DNA from 3 places in the Solibacillus sp. CAU 1738 genome. Region 3 is predicted to be linked to each of the others. Evidence: riboswitches for the same ligand, from Rfam matches in the RefSeq annotation. Region 3 holds a riboswitch; each other region holds the start of a gene.
The links. A riboswitch is a leader RNA that binds a small molecule or an ion and turns the genes downstream of it on or off. The one in region 3 is predicted to bind S-adenosylmethionine.
Positions count from the first base shown of each region.

Region 1: it holds a riboswitch for S-adenosylmethionine, as region 3 does, so the genes downstream of both, AAFN87_RS10415 (O-acetylhomoserine aminocarboxypropyltransferase/cysteine synthase family protein) here and metK (methionine adenosyltransferase) in region 3, are expected to answer to the same signal.
Region 2: it holds a riboswitch for S-adenosylmethionine, as region 3 does, so the genes downstream of both, AAFN87_RS18905 (bifunctional homocysteine S-methyltransferase/methylenetetrahydrofolate reductase) here and metK (methionine adenosyltransferase) in region 3, are expected to answer to the same signal.

Region 1 is NZ_JBDQQN010000003.1:178,148-183,339, reverse strand. It holds gene AAFN87_RS10420 (homoserine dehydrogenase) at 5-994, opposite strand; gene AAFN87_RS10415 (O-acetylhomoserine aminocarboxypropyltransferase/cysteine synthase family protein) at 1,406-2,710, opposite strand; SAM riboswitch class I at 2,824-2,938, opposite strand; gene nfsA (oxygen-insensitive NADPH nitroreductase) at 3,198-3,929, shown strand; gene AAFN87_RS10405 (ABC transporter ATP-binding protein) at 4,278-4,958, opposite strand; gene AAFN87_RS10400 (ABC transporter permease) at 4,945-5,192, opposite strand, start outside.
Region 2 is NZ_JBDQQN010000010.1:24,644-29,835, forward strand. It holds gene metH (methionine synthase) at 1-60, opposite strand, end outside; gene AAFN87_RS18905 (bifunctional homocysteine S-methyltransferase/methylenetetrahydrofolate reductase) at 53-1,897, opposite strand; SAM riboswitch class I at 2,006-2,105, opposite strand; gene hemG (protoporphyrinogen oxidase) at 2,200-3,588, opposite strand; gene AAFN87_RS18915 (protoglobin domain-containing protein) at 3,718-5,028, opposite strand.
Region 3 is NZ_JBDQQN010000001.1:17,105-22,296, forward strand. It holds gene AAFN87_RS00160 (GNAT family N-acetyltransferase) at 1-35, opposite strand, end outside; gene pckA (phosphoenolpyruvate carboxykinase (ATP)) at 312-1,898, opposite strand; SAM riboswitch class I at 2,103-2,220, shown strand; gene metK (methionine adenosyltransferase) at 2,465-3,661, shown strand; gene AAFN87_RS00175 (GNAT family N-acetyltransferase) at 4,017-4,430, shown strand; gene AAFN87_RS00180 (gamma carbonic anhydrase) at 4,825-5,192, opposite strand, start outside.

The sequences.
Region 1 (5,192 bases), on a different contig from region 3:
AATTTTATAATACAGTAACAACATTTCCAGTGCGTTTACCGATTATTTCTGCATAATCTTCAACCATTACACTTGCTGTTGGGTACATCCCCGCTCCTGGCCCTATAAGCGTCAGTGTACCAATATAATTTGTTTCCAGAGTAACTGCATTAAACACGTCATCCACTGGATAAAGAGGATGCTCATTATCAACTAGTAGGGGGGCTACTTTACCGATAATTTTTCCATCCGCGCATTTTTCTAGCTCAGCAACATGGCGGTAGCGTAAGCCTTTATCAGAAGCTTCTGCTACATCACTTGCCGAAATTGTATCAATGCCTACTACTTCAACTTCTGACCAGTTTGGCTGCTCACCAAATGTTAAAGATGATAGCACCATTAACTTTTTAAATGCATCCTGACCTGATACGTCATTAAATGGATTTGCCTCTGCATAGCCTAAACGTTGTGCTTCGCTAAGCGCCTCCTCAAATGACCAGCCCTCTGCTCGCATTTTCGTGAAAATATAGTTTGTTGTACCGTTTAATATCCCTTGAATACGACTTACATCATTCACAAGTAATATATTTTTCAGCGTTTTAATAACAGGTACACCGCCTGCTACAGTAGCCTCATAGCCGACAAATACACCATTGTCTTTTGCTAGCTGCTGCAGCTCCATGCCGCGCTTTGCAAACATTACTTTATTCGCTGTGATGACATGACATTTATTTTCTATGGCGCGCTTCAAGTATGAAAAAGCAGGCTCCTCGTTAACAATTGCTTCAAATACGACTTGCATACCACTTCCCGCAAAAACATCATCAATGCTTTCTGTCATTAAATGTGCTGTGCCAGGTACACGTTCACGGCTCGCATCTGTGACTAAAATTTTCGCGACTTCTAGCTCTACCCCAAGCCGATCTCGAAGCTCCTCACGCTTTTCATTTAAAATATGATAAATCCCTTGCCCTACAGTTCCAAAACCGAGGATGGCAGCCTTAATTGTCGCCATAACTTTCGCCTCCAACTTTCCATTCCGTAAATCTAAAACAATTACGCCTCAGCGCAATTGTACACGTTGTAAATCGATTTAACGAATTATTCCAATAATTTCACATAGTAAGATTCTAACGTAACACGACACGGAACACAAGAACAATCTCCCTTGGATGGACATTTGTTTTCCCTAGAAGGTCACTAAACAGTCATAATCATTTATAGTTAAAAGCCCTCACTCGGTTCATTCTTAACAAAGAAACTACTAGTTGTTGGTAAAATCCCTCATCAACACACATGACATTAACCTTTAATAACTAAAAAAGATCTATCAAGAATTACATCTCGACAGACCCAATTAAAAACGTAGAAAATTGATGAATTAAGCTGCGACTGCGAAATGATGCAGTCTACAGCTCCTATTTATTTAGGCATTTATACTTGCTTGTACACCTTGTTCAACTTTTTCAAGTGCTTGATCTAAGTCTGCAATAATATCTTCTACCGCTTCTAGACCGATAGATAAGCGAATGAGCTCTTCTGATACGCCAGCGACTTTTAATTCTTCTGCGGATAATTGTTGGTGCGTTGTTGATGCTGGGTGAATGATTAATGAACGACCATCCCCTACGTTTGCTACGTGTGAGAATAGCTCCACATTATCAATCACATTGCGTCCTGCTTCACGTCCACCTTTAATACCGAACGTTAAAATCGAACCAAAACCGTTTTTCAAATATTTGTTCGCTAATTCATGCGAAGCGAAATCTTCGAAGCCATTATAATTTACATAGTCCACAAATGGGTGGTTACGCAAGTGTTCAGCTACTTTCGCTGCGTTTTCATTATGTCTTACTACACGCAAATGAAGCGTCTCTAAACCTTGTAAGAAATTAAAAGCAGCGTCTGCACTTAATGTTGGACCGAAATCACGGAGTAACTGTACACGCAGCTTTGTAGCAAATGCAGCGGCCGCTGTATCAATTCCGTATCGTAATCCGTGATAGCTTGCATCCGGTTCTGTAAAGCCTGGGAATTTCCCTTGTGTCCAGTCAAATTTCCCGCCGTCTACAACGATACCGCCAATTGTTGTGCCATGACCGCCAATCCATTTCGTTGCAGAATGGACAACTACATCCGCACCGAAGTCGATAGGATTACAACCATATGGTGAAGGGAATGTATTATCAATTATTAAAGGAATGCCATGCTCATGCGCAATGTCTGCTACCGCTTCAATATCAAATACATTTAAACTAGGGTTCCCGATTGTTTCAGCATAAATGGCTTTCGTATTTTCCGTTATTGCCGCGCGGAAGTTTTCTGGGTTGCTTTCATCAACGAATGTCGTTGTAATACCGTATCGTGGTAATGTCGTTGCAAATAAATTGTACGTGCCACCGTATAGTGATCCGGCTGATACTATATGATCACCAGCACCTGCAATATTCATAATCGAGAATGAGATTGCAGCCATCCCCGATGATAGTGCAACTGCCGCTGTTCCTTTTTCAAGTAATGCGACACGTTCTTCAAATGCTCCGACTGTTGGATTCATGATGCGCGAATAAATATTGCCACTTTCCTCTAATGCAAATAGTCGCTGCGCATGAGCAGTGTCATTAAATGCATAAGCCGTTGTGCGATAAATTGGTACAGCAATTGCACCTGTAGTAGGATCAGGCTTTTGCCCACCGTGTAATAATAATGTTTCCGGACGTAATGTTGACATGAGTTGCCTCCTAGTTAGTTATTCGATGGATAACCGGTTTTTTCGAGGAGGGTTTTAGAAAACAAAAAACCCCCTTCCTAAGAAGAGGGTTCGCAAATGAGCAAATTTTCCTCCCCTTATCTTTCAGATCCCGATTAGAATCTGTAGGAATTAGCACCGTAGTAAGTTCGTCACTCACTGGTTGCCGGGCATCGCAGGGCCTAGTCCCTCCGCCTCTCTAGATAAGAGTATATGATTCATGTTCCATCGTTGATTCACAGTATAAGACAGTTTAATCCAATTCGTCAACCGTTATTTTCTGAAATTTTAAACTTACCTGAAATAATCTATCCCCTATCAACCCACCAATAATTTCCACTACAATAGCAATTGTATCTACTGCTGTAATTGTAACTTTGGAAATAGATTGGTTAATAATGATATGTTAGTATAAAATGGGCTTTTAAGGACTTTCTTTTGAGTCCATTTTTCATTAGGGGGAGAAGTTATGACAAGAGAACTTTTACGTAGTCACTCATCTGTTCGTAAATATACGGGGGAAGAGATTTCGCGCGAGGTAGTAATTGATTTAATCGAAACAGCACAAATGGCGGCAAGCTCTCACTTTGTACAAGCATATAGCGTTATTTGGGTTACAGACGAAGACAAAAAGCAAAAATTAGGAGAGCTATCAAAAAATGAATTTCAGTTCAAAACAGCTGGTGCATCATTCCTATTTTGCGTAGATTTCAAACGATTACAAATAGCTGGTCAAAAGCATGACATTGACATTGTAGCGGACTCTGCAGAAAATGTACTCGTTGGGGTAGCGGACGTATCATTATTCGCTCAAAATTTTGTTATTGCCGCAGAAGCAGCAGGCTATGGTATTTGCTATATTGGTGGGGCACGTAATAACCCAGCCGAAATTAGTGAGCTATTCAATTTACCTGAATATGTTTTCCCATTATTCGCTATGACGATCGGCACACCTACAAAACGGAACGAAACTAAGCCGCGCCTTCCTGTTGCAGCAGTTTTACATGAAAACAGCTATAATGTAGAACAATACGATACATTATTAGATGAGTATGATGCCATAATGGAAAGTTACTATGCTAGCCGTTCATCTAATCAAAAAATGGCGACATGGACAAAGCAAATGGCAGACTTCTTAATAAATCAAAAACGTCCATTTATTAAAGACTTTTTAGCAACAAAAGGTTTTAATTGGAAATAATATAGTATGCTGTACCGCAAGTAAAAGCTTACCGAACAAACTTTGGCGATTACTCACCGCAAAAGAGGCGTCTTTACATATTTCGAACTTCGCCCTATAAAGTAGACAATTTAATAAAAAGCCAAATATTATTCGTTACTGTATTTATTTAAGAAGAATTACCGTGCCCTTTCCGCCGACTGTCCATGAGCCTCCTCGAAGATTACCGGGACGGCAATCTTCTGTGGGGTCTCATTTAGCCAGTTTTTCGGCAGGAGTGGCACGGATTCTTCTATTACTATTGAAAACTTAAACTTACTACTAAAACTTATTACAAAGTAGCTGCCTTACTTATATGTATTTTTATTATTAACAGCCGGCTAAATGCTCCACATCGACATCATTTGCCTTCAATAAATTCAAATAAAACGGATCTTGACCGATAACATACACGCGATCACAGAAAGTGGCAATTTCATTCATATCATGAGATGTGTAGAGCACCATCTTGCCATCGTTTTTCGCGATATCGACTAAGTATTTACCGATTTCATTTTTGGATTTCAAATCTATACCAACTGTTGGCTCATCTAACAAAAGTAGTTTCGGATCATGAAGCAAACTAATGGCCATATTTAATTTACGCTTCATCCCCCCTGACAATGAGCTCACTTTCTCTTCCCACTGTGTAAGCTGCATATTTAAACAAAGCTCCCGGCACTGCTCTTTTGTTCTCTTTGTCCAGCTTAGCTTTTCGAAAAACAGCATATTTTCTTCTACAGTAAGATCCTCCCAAATCGATAATTCCTGAGGTACGTAGCCAATATGCCGTCGCATAGCATTTTGATTCCCTTTGTATGGCATCCCATCTAATATTACTTGACCCGCAGAAGGTTTAATAACGGTCGCTAAAATATTTAATAGCGTGGACTTACCGGCGCCATTTTCTCCTACTAAACCAACCACTTCACCTTGTTCTATTTGAAAGGAAACGTCACTTAATACCTTTTTTTGCTTATAGTTTTTTTCTAAATTATCAACTTGAAGCATGCGATCGCCCCCCTCTCCATACCGAAACAAATAAAATAGCGGCAATACATATAAGCCATAGCCAATTTGGCTTCTCTAATAGTAGCGCATGTACCGGACTCAAATATTGCACCCCTTCAAAACGCCGAGTTAACCCATCAATTGGAACAAATGACCCACCTAAAACAGCAAGTAATAACGATAGTAGGATGCTTGTTACATAATAGAAAAAAGGCTTTGTAAAACGATACGCAA
Region 2 (5,192 bases), on a different contig from region 3:
TGCACCATCAATAATTAAAATACGTTTTTCTAATTGCTGCTCGATTGGATGGTTAAACATTTGTTTCGGCCCCTTTTTGCACATCTAATTGTTTGACATACTCCATTAATTGAAGCGTCATATCGTATCGTAAAAACGGCGTAATTAAATAAATACCGTTGAAATATTTGCATGCTGTATCTAATAATTCTCTCGCAATTCCCACACCTTCAGCAGACGAGCGCTCCTTATCATCCCCGCACGCTTCCATACGTGCTAGCACCTCATCTGATAGCTTAATCCCTGGAACTTCATGATGTAAAAACTCTGCACTCTTAAAGCTAGTAAGCGGCATAATTCCAATATAAATTGGCGTGTCTAAATGTTTCGTCGCCTCGTAAATTTCAATAATCTTCTCTTTTGAATAAACTGGCTGCGAAATAAAATAATCCGCACCATGTTCAATTTTCTTCTCTAAACGACTAACTGCTCTGTCAAGTACTCGTACATTCGGATTAAAAGCAGCTGCGACAGAGAAATTCGCTTGTTTGCGTAATGCTTTCCCTGAAAATGAAATACCTTCATTCAGTTGCTTTATAAGTGAAATAAGCTCCATTGAAGAAACATCATAAACACTTGTCGCACCTGGGAAATCCCCTACCTTTGTCGGGTCCCCTGTTACCGCTAAAACATCATGCAGCCCAAGTGCGTCTAGTCCCATTAAATGTGACTGCAAGCCTATTAAGTTGCGATCTCGGCATGTCATATGCGGCAATGTACGTATACCATGCTGTAACTTTAAAATCGACGCCATCGCAATATTACTAATACGAGGTGAGGCAAGCGAATTATCCGCCATCATAATAGCATCAGCACCTGCTGCATACAGTTCCTTTGCGCCATGTATAAAACCGTCAATTTCTAAATGGCGCGGTGTATCAAGCTCTACAAGTACTGAGCGCTCACGTTTTGCTTTTTCATGAAACGGTTCGTCTTTTGGCGGTTCAGGTACACGAACAAACTCGACGCTTACTGGTTTAATCTTTTTTTCTTTTACTGGTGTAACGTTTGCTAATTTTTTCTTCACAGCTTCGATATGCTTCGGCGTTGTTCCACAACAGCCCCCGATTAAACGTACTCCTTGCCCGACAAGTTCGAATGCCGCACGCGCGAAATAATCTGCCTCCGATTCATAAACAACTCGACCGTCTTCTACATCGAGTAGCGAAGCATTTGGATATGCGGAAAGAAAGGCATTTTCAGGGAGTTGTACCCCTTCAAATGCTTGGATCGAGTGGAATGGACCTAAGCGACAGTTCATCCCTACAATATCAGCACCTAGTAGATCTAACTCCTTTAATGCCGTATTGAGCGATAAACCATTTTGTAAAATACCAGGCTCATGCATCGATACTTGTGCAATAATTGGTTTTTCAGTCATCGCTCGTAGCATGACAACGACTGCAGTTAGTTCCTCAAAATCGTAATACGTCTCAAGCAGTAAGCCATCTACATCGCCCGCTAACAATGCATCCGCTTGTTCACGCGTAGCTGCTAAAATTTCATCCAGCGTACTATCGCTTTTACGAATACCACGAATACCACCGATTGTGCCAAGTACAAATTGTCCCCCTGCACTTGTTGTCGATTTTGCTAGTTTGACTGCTGCCTCATTAAACTCTTTAACACGCTCTTCATAACCATAACGTGCTAGCTTAATTGCATTGGCACCATATGTATTCGTTTGGATAATATCAGCACCTGCTGCAATGTAGTCACTATGAATATTTTCAACAATTTCCGGTTTTATGACATTCATTTCTTCGTGACAATAATCTAATCCGTAAGAATAAAGTAGTGTGCCAATTGCGCCGTCTGCCGTTAATACCCGTTCTTGTAATGCTTCACGTAACCCCATATTTATGTCCTCTCTTTCAGTCGTTTAATTAATCGTATTTTTCAGTTAATTCCACCGAAAAGAAAAAGCCTTCTCAAAAAAGAAGGCTCTACTTGCTCATGTTTGTCCTTCTCATCTGTCGGCAAATGCCTGCTGGATTTAGCACCTGACATATTCGTTGGTTGCTGAAGCTTCACTGGGCCAGTCCCTCTGCTTCTCTCGATAAGAAATGTATGAATTTTGTAAATAATTAAAAGAATCATAACGTTATATGAATAGAACGTCAAGACCTTTCACGGCAATGACTAATTTTCCCGTTTGTTCTACTGAATCATTGTCATAATTTGGGCAGCTGTGTTTTTACCATTTTGAATACACGCACCAATCCCTACACCAAAATAAGAGCATCCTGCTAATAAAACATTCGGATAACGAACTGCTAAATCGTCAAATACAACCTTTAAAGCTGCGTTATGTGCAAGGTCATAGCGTGGCATTTTATTTACCCATTTCGTGACGTTTACAACTTTCGGCTGTACATCAATCCCGAGACTTAGTTTAACATCATCTAATGCCACTTTCGTCAATTCTTCGTCTGACATTGCCGCTAGCTCCTCATAACGTGGATTTACATTTTTGTAAAATAACCTTACGAGTAAATTACTATCCGCTGATGTATGCTTCCATTTTCGACTTGTCCATGTTGAAGCATTGCACACTAAATTGCTATTATGCGATACAATAAAGCCCGTACCGTCTGCAGGTAGCACAGCATCTGGCACATCAAATCCTACATATAATGTAATGGCAGAAGCATTCGTGAATTTTCGTAAGTTTGCTGCTAAATGCTCATCATTTAATAAAGTACGCACCGTTTCATTTGGCACAGCTAGTACAACGATGTCAGCAGCTACTACTTCCCCATTGCTAAAGGCAACTTCGTATATATCGCTATTTTTTGAGACGCTGGTCGCTTTTACACCTTTTAAAAATTCTACATTCGGCAATGTCTCCTCTAAGCGATCAATAAGCGATGACAAGCCATTACGGAATGAAATAAATTTCTTATTAGCAGCTTTCTCAAATTGCTCACGGTTCGCTTTAAATCCTTCCATAATGCTGCCATAATTATTTTTATAATCTACTAAATAAGGTAATGTTGAGGCGAGTGAAAGTTGATACAGATCGCCTGAATAAACGCCTGCTAGTACAGGAGCAATTTGCTTATGTACAATTTCTTCTCCTAAAAAGTACTCTAAAAATTCACCTATCGAACTTTCTTTTGTGAATCTATCATTGGGGATTGTGCTATCTTGTAGTACTCGCTGTTTTGCTTCGTCTGACAATAATGTACTCGCCATCAATGATTCCTCACTCATTGGAATACCGAATGTCGAACCTGCTGGAATAGGATGTAACTCGTTATTCGTATGAATATAGGAAATACCTGTTTCGTTATACACAAGCTCGTCTTCAAACTGCAGCTCACGTACTAGCTCTAATACACCTGGATGACGAGCAACAATCGAATCTGCACCTGTTTCCATAATAAATCCTTCTGCATGCTCGGAGTGGATTTTGCCACCTAAATATGGATTTTGATCGGCTAAAATAAGACGTGCCTTTATCCCTGCGTCTTGCAATTGTTTTGTTACATAGTGCACCGTACACAATCCTGTAATGCCACCGCCAACAACAACGACTGTTTTCATCGTCTTCTCTCCTCACCATCTATATTTCTCTATGGACTAGTATAAACGTTTTCTCACGATAATAGCTGTGACTTCTTTTACAAAAATAAAAAGAACTGCCCAAACGGACAATTCTTTTTCACATTCTGCTTAGTTCCCTCTGAATGTCATTGTTTCTAGATCTTGAGCAACGTTTGCTAAAGTAACAGTTGACAGCATTACTTCATCGCAATCCATGCCTAGTTGTTGAATGACGCCGCCAATTTCCTCTACCTTTTCCTCCATCAAACTATTTTTCTGTTGCGTTTCTTCCATTGCGGATACAATTTGCGTGAAACGTTGCGCCGTCGCAATCATGCAATCTTCACCAGAAGATACTGCCTTTTGTATACGCTCCATAGAAAGTTTAAGCTTCTCTGTTTGTTCATTTGTATTTTTTAAAAGTAATGCAACATTGTCTGTCGATTCTTTCGTTTGCACTGATAATTTACGCACTTCATCCGCTACGATACTAAAGCCCTTTCCCGCTTCACCTGCTCTAGCCGCTTCAATTGCTGCATTAAGTGATAATAAATTCGTTTGATTCGCGATATTCGTCACAATGCCCATAATCGCTTCCATCTCTTTTGAAATTTTCACAAGTTCCAACACATCATCCGAAATTTCTTCCACTGACACAATAATATGTTTCATATTTCGCGATTGTTCTTGAATTTGTATTTTCCCTTCACTCGCTTGCGTTTCCGCTTTATTGGAAATATCAATTGCTTCCTTAACATAATTGACGACTTCGCTAGATTGATTTGTTAGTTGGTGGAATGAGGCATTTGTCTGTTCAGAAATAGCGGATAAATTCCCTGTTGCAGAAACAATGGATTGGCTTACACGCATTTTTTCTTTTTCAATTGAACGCTCCATTTGCTCAACAACCATTTCGAATGCCTCTAACACTACTTGTTGCTCGAAATTTAAAATCTTTGATATCGCACGGATCATGTCGTATTGATCTTGTGGATTAACAATTTCACGTTCTACTATATTTAAGAATTGAATAAATAAATCTTGAAAAGCACCAATATAATACTGTGTTTTCAGACCAATTTTCACATGTACTCGCGCAATTCGTTGACGCGCTTCAAAAAATTGCTCATTAATACTACCATTGAACATTTCTTGAATATGTTTACGTAATGTCAATTTTAATCGATTTAAAGAACTATTATCATTAATAATTTTTGTTAAACTTTGCTCCATTCCGAGCGAGTTATAAAAGGCAGCAACGATTTCATCGATATACTTTTCCACATATGGTTGAAATGCCTTTAAATATTTCAAATCTTGCTCCGTCATTTGGAGCATTTCGATTTGTCTTTTTATATTAGTATTACATGACAAATCCATATGTACTTGCATTTCATCTACAGTGATGCGCTCATTACTTAATGCCTTTTTTTTAAACATTTATTACACACTACTTTCCTTTAATTAAGAGTCCTACTTAAGATTACTATTTCTTTGTTCTGTTACAAGATAAAATGATGAATAAACTTAAAAACACTTAGTTAGTCATAAATTAATATACTCCTACAGTAACTATTAATTTTATTTTACTCAAAAAGAAGTAT
Region 3 (5,192 bases):
TGACCTGTTAAAAATCGGTTAAAATACTGTTCCATGCTTATTCTCCCTTAGAGTAAGGGCTGCAGTTGGAGATACAACCCCTTAGATTTTTTGTTGATAAAACAAAGCATCTACTGCAATTTTTGCAATCATATTCACAACTCCTCTTAAGTTTCTACTTAAATTATATAGGATAGTGTAATATTTGGAAATTATATTTTAATAAAAGCGAGATAATATGAAAAATAAAAAACCAACAATCAGTTTTAGATGATTGTTGGTTTTTTTATATGATATAAGTTTTTTAAAACGGTATGTCGATTAATAAAAAATTAAGCTAATGGGCCGCCCTTTTTCACGATGTCTTCAGAAACGTGTGCGAACTTTTTGAAGTTTTCGTTGAATAAACTAGCTAATTGAGCAGCTTTTGCATCGTATGCTACTTTATCAGCCCATGCATCACGAGGGTTTAATACTTCTGAAGGAACCCCTTCTACAGCTGTAGGAATGTGTAAACCGAATACAGCATCTTGAGTTGTTTCAACATTGTTTAATTTACCTTCGATTGCTGCGCGAACCATTGTACGAGTATATGAAAGCTTCATACGGTTACCTACGCCGTATTCGCCACCAGTCCAGCCCGTGTTTACAAGGAATACTTGTGAACCATGCTCGTCAATTTTCTCACCTAACATTTCAGCATAGCGTTGTGCTGGAAGAGGTAAGAAAGGTGAACCGAAGCATGTAGAGAATACTGGTTCTGGCTCAGTAACACCACGCTCTGTACCTGCTAATTTAGAAGTGAAACCACTTAAGAAGTGATACATTGCTTGCTCTTTAGTTAATTTAGAAATTGGAGGTAACACGCCAAATGCATCTGCAGTTAAGAAGATGATTGTTTTTGGGTGACCTGCGACAGATGGTATTACGATATTTTCAATGTAGTCGATTGGATACGCTACACGAGTATTTTCAGTTAATGAACCGTCATCGTAGTCGCAAATACGAGTATTTGGATCTACTACTACGTTTTCTAAAACAGAACCGAAACGGATTGCATTATAAATTTCTGGTTCTTTTTCAGCTGAAAGGTTGATAGTTTTAGCGTAACAGCCACCTTCGATATTGAATACACCAGTATCAGACCAGCCGTGCTCGTCATCACCGATTAATTTGCGATCAGCATCTGCTGATAATGTAGTTTTACCAGTACCTGATAAACCGAAGAATAAAGCTACGTCTCCAGCTTCACCTACGTTTGCTGAACAGTGCATAGAAAGGATGCCTTGCTCAGGTAGTAAGTAGTTCATAATACCAAAAATTGATTTTTTCATTTCACCAGCATACTCTGTACCACCAATTAAAATTACTTTTTTCTCTAATGATACAATGATGAATGTTTCAGAAGCTGTACCATCAACAGCAGGATCTGCCTTGAAGTTTGGTGCTGAGACAATTGTAAAGTCTGCTACGTGAGAAGCTAATTCTTCTGTAGTTGGACGGATGAATAATTGATGACAGAAAAGGTTATGCCAAGCATATTCATTAATAACTTTAATGGAAAGCTGTGACGCTTTGTCTGCTCCCGCAAAGCCATTGAATACGAAAAGCTCGTCTTTTTCTTTTAAGTAGTTAACAACTTTTACATATAGGTTATCAAACACTTCAGAAGAAATTGGACGGTTTACTTTACCCCAATCAATTTTATCTTTTGTGCTGTCTTCTTCTACCATATATTTATCTTTAGGAGAACGACCAGTGTATTTACCTGTTTCAGCTAGTAATGCACCGTCAACTGTTAACATAGCTTCTCCACGAGATGTTGCTTTCTCCACTAATTGTGGTACAGAAAGTTGATTGTTAATATTTGCACCGCTTAATAATTCCTTCAGTTCGTTTGCAATTTCTACTGAATTCATCGATTAAATACCATCCTTTTTTATAGTATTCCCTTACTTTAGGGAGTTTTTTTTCTTAAGTCAAAAATAGTATAACACATTGAATGCAATAATCTATACTAATTAAATTAATTTTTTAAGAATTTTCTTCATTACAAAAAACTGTCAAACTATATTGTTTGACAGAGCAAAAAAAATTATGTAACATGAGGAATTGAACGGATACTCTTATCCCGAGCTGGTGGAGGGTCAGGCCCTGTGAAACCCGGCAACCTGCATGAACTTTTCACGTCATGCGTTGGTGCCAACCTGATGCAAGGGAATTTCCCTTGAACGATAAGAGTGAAAGGTAACGAATGACATGTACCCTTTCTCTCATGTATGTGAGCGAAAGGTTTTTTTTTGCGAAAAATAGTGGAAGGGACATAAATATTGGAGTTCTTTCATTATTATATACCTTTCGAAATCCTCGTGTTAAAAGCAGTAACGGCTTGAAGTTTAATCCTTACGGGTAGACTTGACATGGGAAATGAGTACCGTATCATATTCGCAGGTAAATCTTGCTAGGAATTTTAGGAGGAATTAACATGACAAACCGTCGACTGTTTACTTCAGAAAGTGTAACAGAAGGGCATCCAGATAAAATTTGTGATCAGATTTCAGATGCAATTTTAGATGCAATCTTAGTAGCTGATCCGAATGCACGTGTAGCGTGTGAGACAACAGTTACTACAGGTCTAGTACTTGTTGCCGGAGAAATTACAACTTCAACATATGTAGATATTAAAGGTATTGTGCGCGATACAGTAGCTGAAATTGGTTACACTCGTGGTAAATACGGATTCGATGCAGAAAATTTAGCTGTTCTAGTAGCGATCGGTGAGCAATCTCCTGATATCGCACAGGGCGTTGACAAAGCTCTTGAAGCTCGCGAAGGCTCAATGACAGATGCAGATATCGAAGCAATTGGCGCAGGGGACCAAGGCTTAATGTTCGGTTACGCTTGTAATGAGACACCAGAATTAATGCCGTTACCGATAAGCTTAGCGCATAAATTAGCTCGCCGTTTAACAGAAGTACGTAAATCAGGTGAATTAGCTTATTTACGTCCAGACGGTAAAACACAAGTAACAATTGAGTATGATGAAAATAACATTCCAGTGCGTGTTGATACAATTGTTATTTCAACTCAGCATGATGAAGATATTACTTTAGAACAAATCCAAGCAGATTTAAAACGTGTTGTTATTGCGCCAGTAGTGCCAACTGAATTATTAGATGATGCAACAAAATATTTCATCAATCCTACAGGGCGCTTTGTTATTGGTGGACCTAAAGGAGACGCTGGTTTAACAGGACGTAAAATCATCGTGGATACATACGGTGGTTATGCTCGTCACGGTGGCGGTGCTTTCTCTGGGAAAGATGCAACAAAGGTTGACCGTTCAGCAGCATATGCAGCCCGTTATGTAGCCAAAAATATTGTAGCGGCAGGCTTAGCTGATCGTGCAGAAGTACAGCTTGCTTATGCAATTGGGGTAGCTCAACCAGTATCGATTGCAGTAGATACTTTTGGTACAGGTAAAGTTGCTTCATCACAAATCGTAGAATGGGTACGCGAATTATTTGATTTACGCCCAGCAGGTATTATTAAAATGCTTGACCTACGCCGCCCGATTTACAAACAAACTGCAGCATATGGTCACTTCGGTCGTACAGATTTAGATGTGCCTTGGGAAAATACAGATAAAGCAGCTGAATTAAAATCAAAAGCTGGATTATAAGAAAATTAGAAGCTGTCTCAAAAGGGTCGTAAATAACGATTTTTTGGGACAGTTTTTTTGTCAATATATGGTGTGGAGTTAAGTTGTGGCTGACACGTTTCGAAGGTAAAGCCTAAGCATATTCGGTACAACACGATGTTGATTATAAAGGCATTGAGAAACGACATAATAAGTTCCCTTATAGTTATTTCATAGAACTATCTCCATTTAATTACAAAAAAGAAGGAATTTCAAAGTTTGGGTCGAATTTCTTATAGTATATTAAGATGTGTTTGGAGGTCTCAATTTTGTTACTTTACTTTTGATATATATCATCTGCTAAAAAATAGAAAAATAAATTTGGAGTTGATATATGATGATATATAAAAATTCTCTTAATGGGGTTTCGTCGGATATGTTAAAAGGCTTTTTTGTGGATTGGCCAAATCCCCCAAATCCACAAACTCACTTAAAGTTGTTAGAAAATAGTAGTAAAGTGGTCGTTGCGTTAGATGAAAAATCTAATCAAGTAGTTGGATTTATAACAGCAATTAGTGATGGTGTTCTATCTGCCTACATTCCGTTCCTTGAAGTTTTGCCAGAGTATAAAAATAAAGGTATTGGCCATAAATTAGTAAAACAAATGTTAAAAGAACTTGATGATATTTATATGATTGATTTGTGTTGTGATGATGATTTAGTTCCTTATTATGAAAAGTTTGGATTGAGAAAATCAAATGGAATGTTCGTAAGAAATTACGAAATGCAGTCGGGAGTTTCAAACAAATAAATATATAGAAAAACGCTTGGATATTTTCCAAGCGTTTTTATGTGCAATAGAGAGATCATTACCAAAATAATAGATATTATTACTGGCGACTAGATATTGATTACTTATAACTGGAACAGTCTTCAATGAGTGCGCTACAGATTGAACGAGAAGTGAGTCATTTTGTCTACGAATAAAACTAGTTGATTGGAATGCAGGCGGCGACTTCAGCGGGAACAGCACGAGTGGAAGATCCATTTTTTTGCTTGGAAAGCAAAAAAATTAGCTGAAACCGTGCCCGCGAAACGCGTCCGCCGAAATGACAATCAACGGCATCAAAGAAAAAGAAAGTACAGGAACGTTTTTCGATCTAGTACTCTCTAATTTGTTCCTAAAGGACTTTCAAATGTCCTTACTATCCTTGAATTGATTTATAATACTGTCCTTTTTCCACATATTCGCGAATAATACGATCCATGTCTTCTCGGTCTTCAGCTGTAACTTCACGAACAACTTTTGCAGGGCGTCCCATTGCAAGTGAGTTTGGCGGAATCTTCTTTCCAGGAGGTACTAAACTTCCTGCACCAATAAAAGCCCCTTCGCCAATTTCAGCGCCATCTAAAATAATTGAACCCATGCCAATTAGTGCACGTTTTCGGATAATGCAGCTATGTAATGTTACTTGGTGTCCAACTGTTACTTCATCTTCTATAATAAGTGGATTGTTTGGGCTTTGATGTAAGCAGCTTAAGTCTTGTATGCTTACACGTTTACCTATAATAG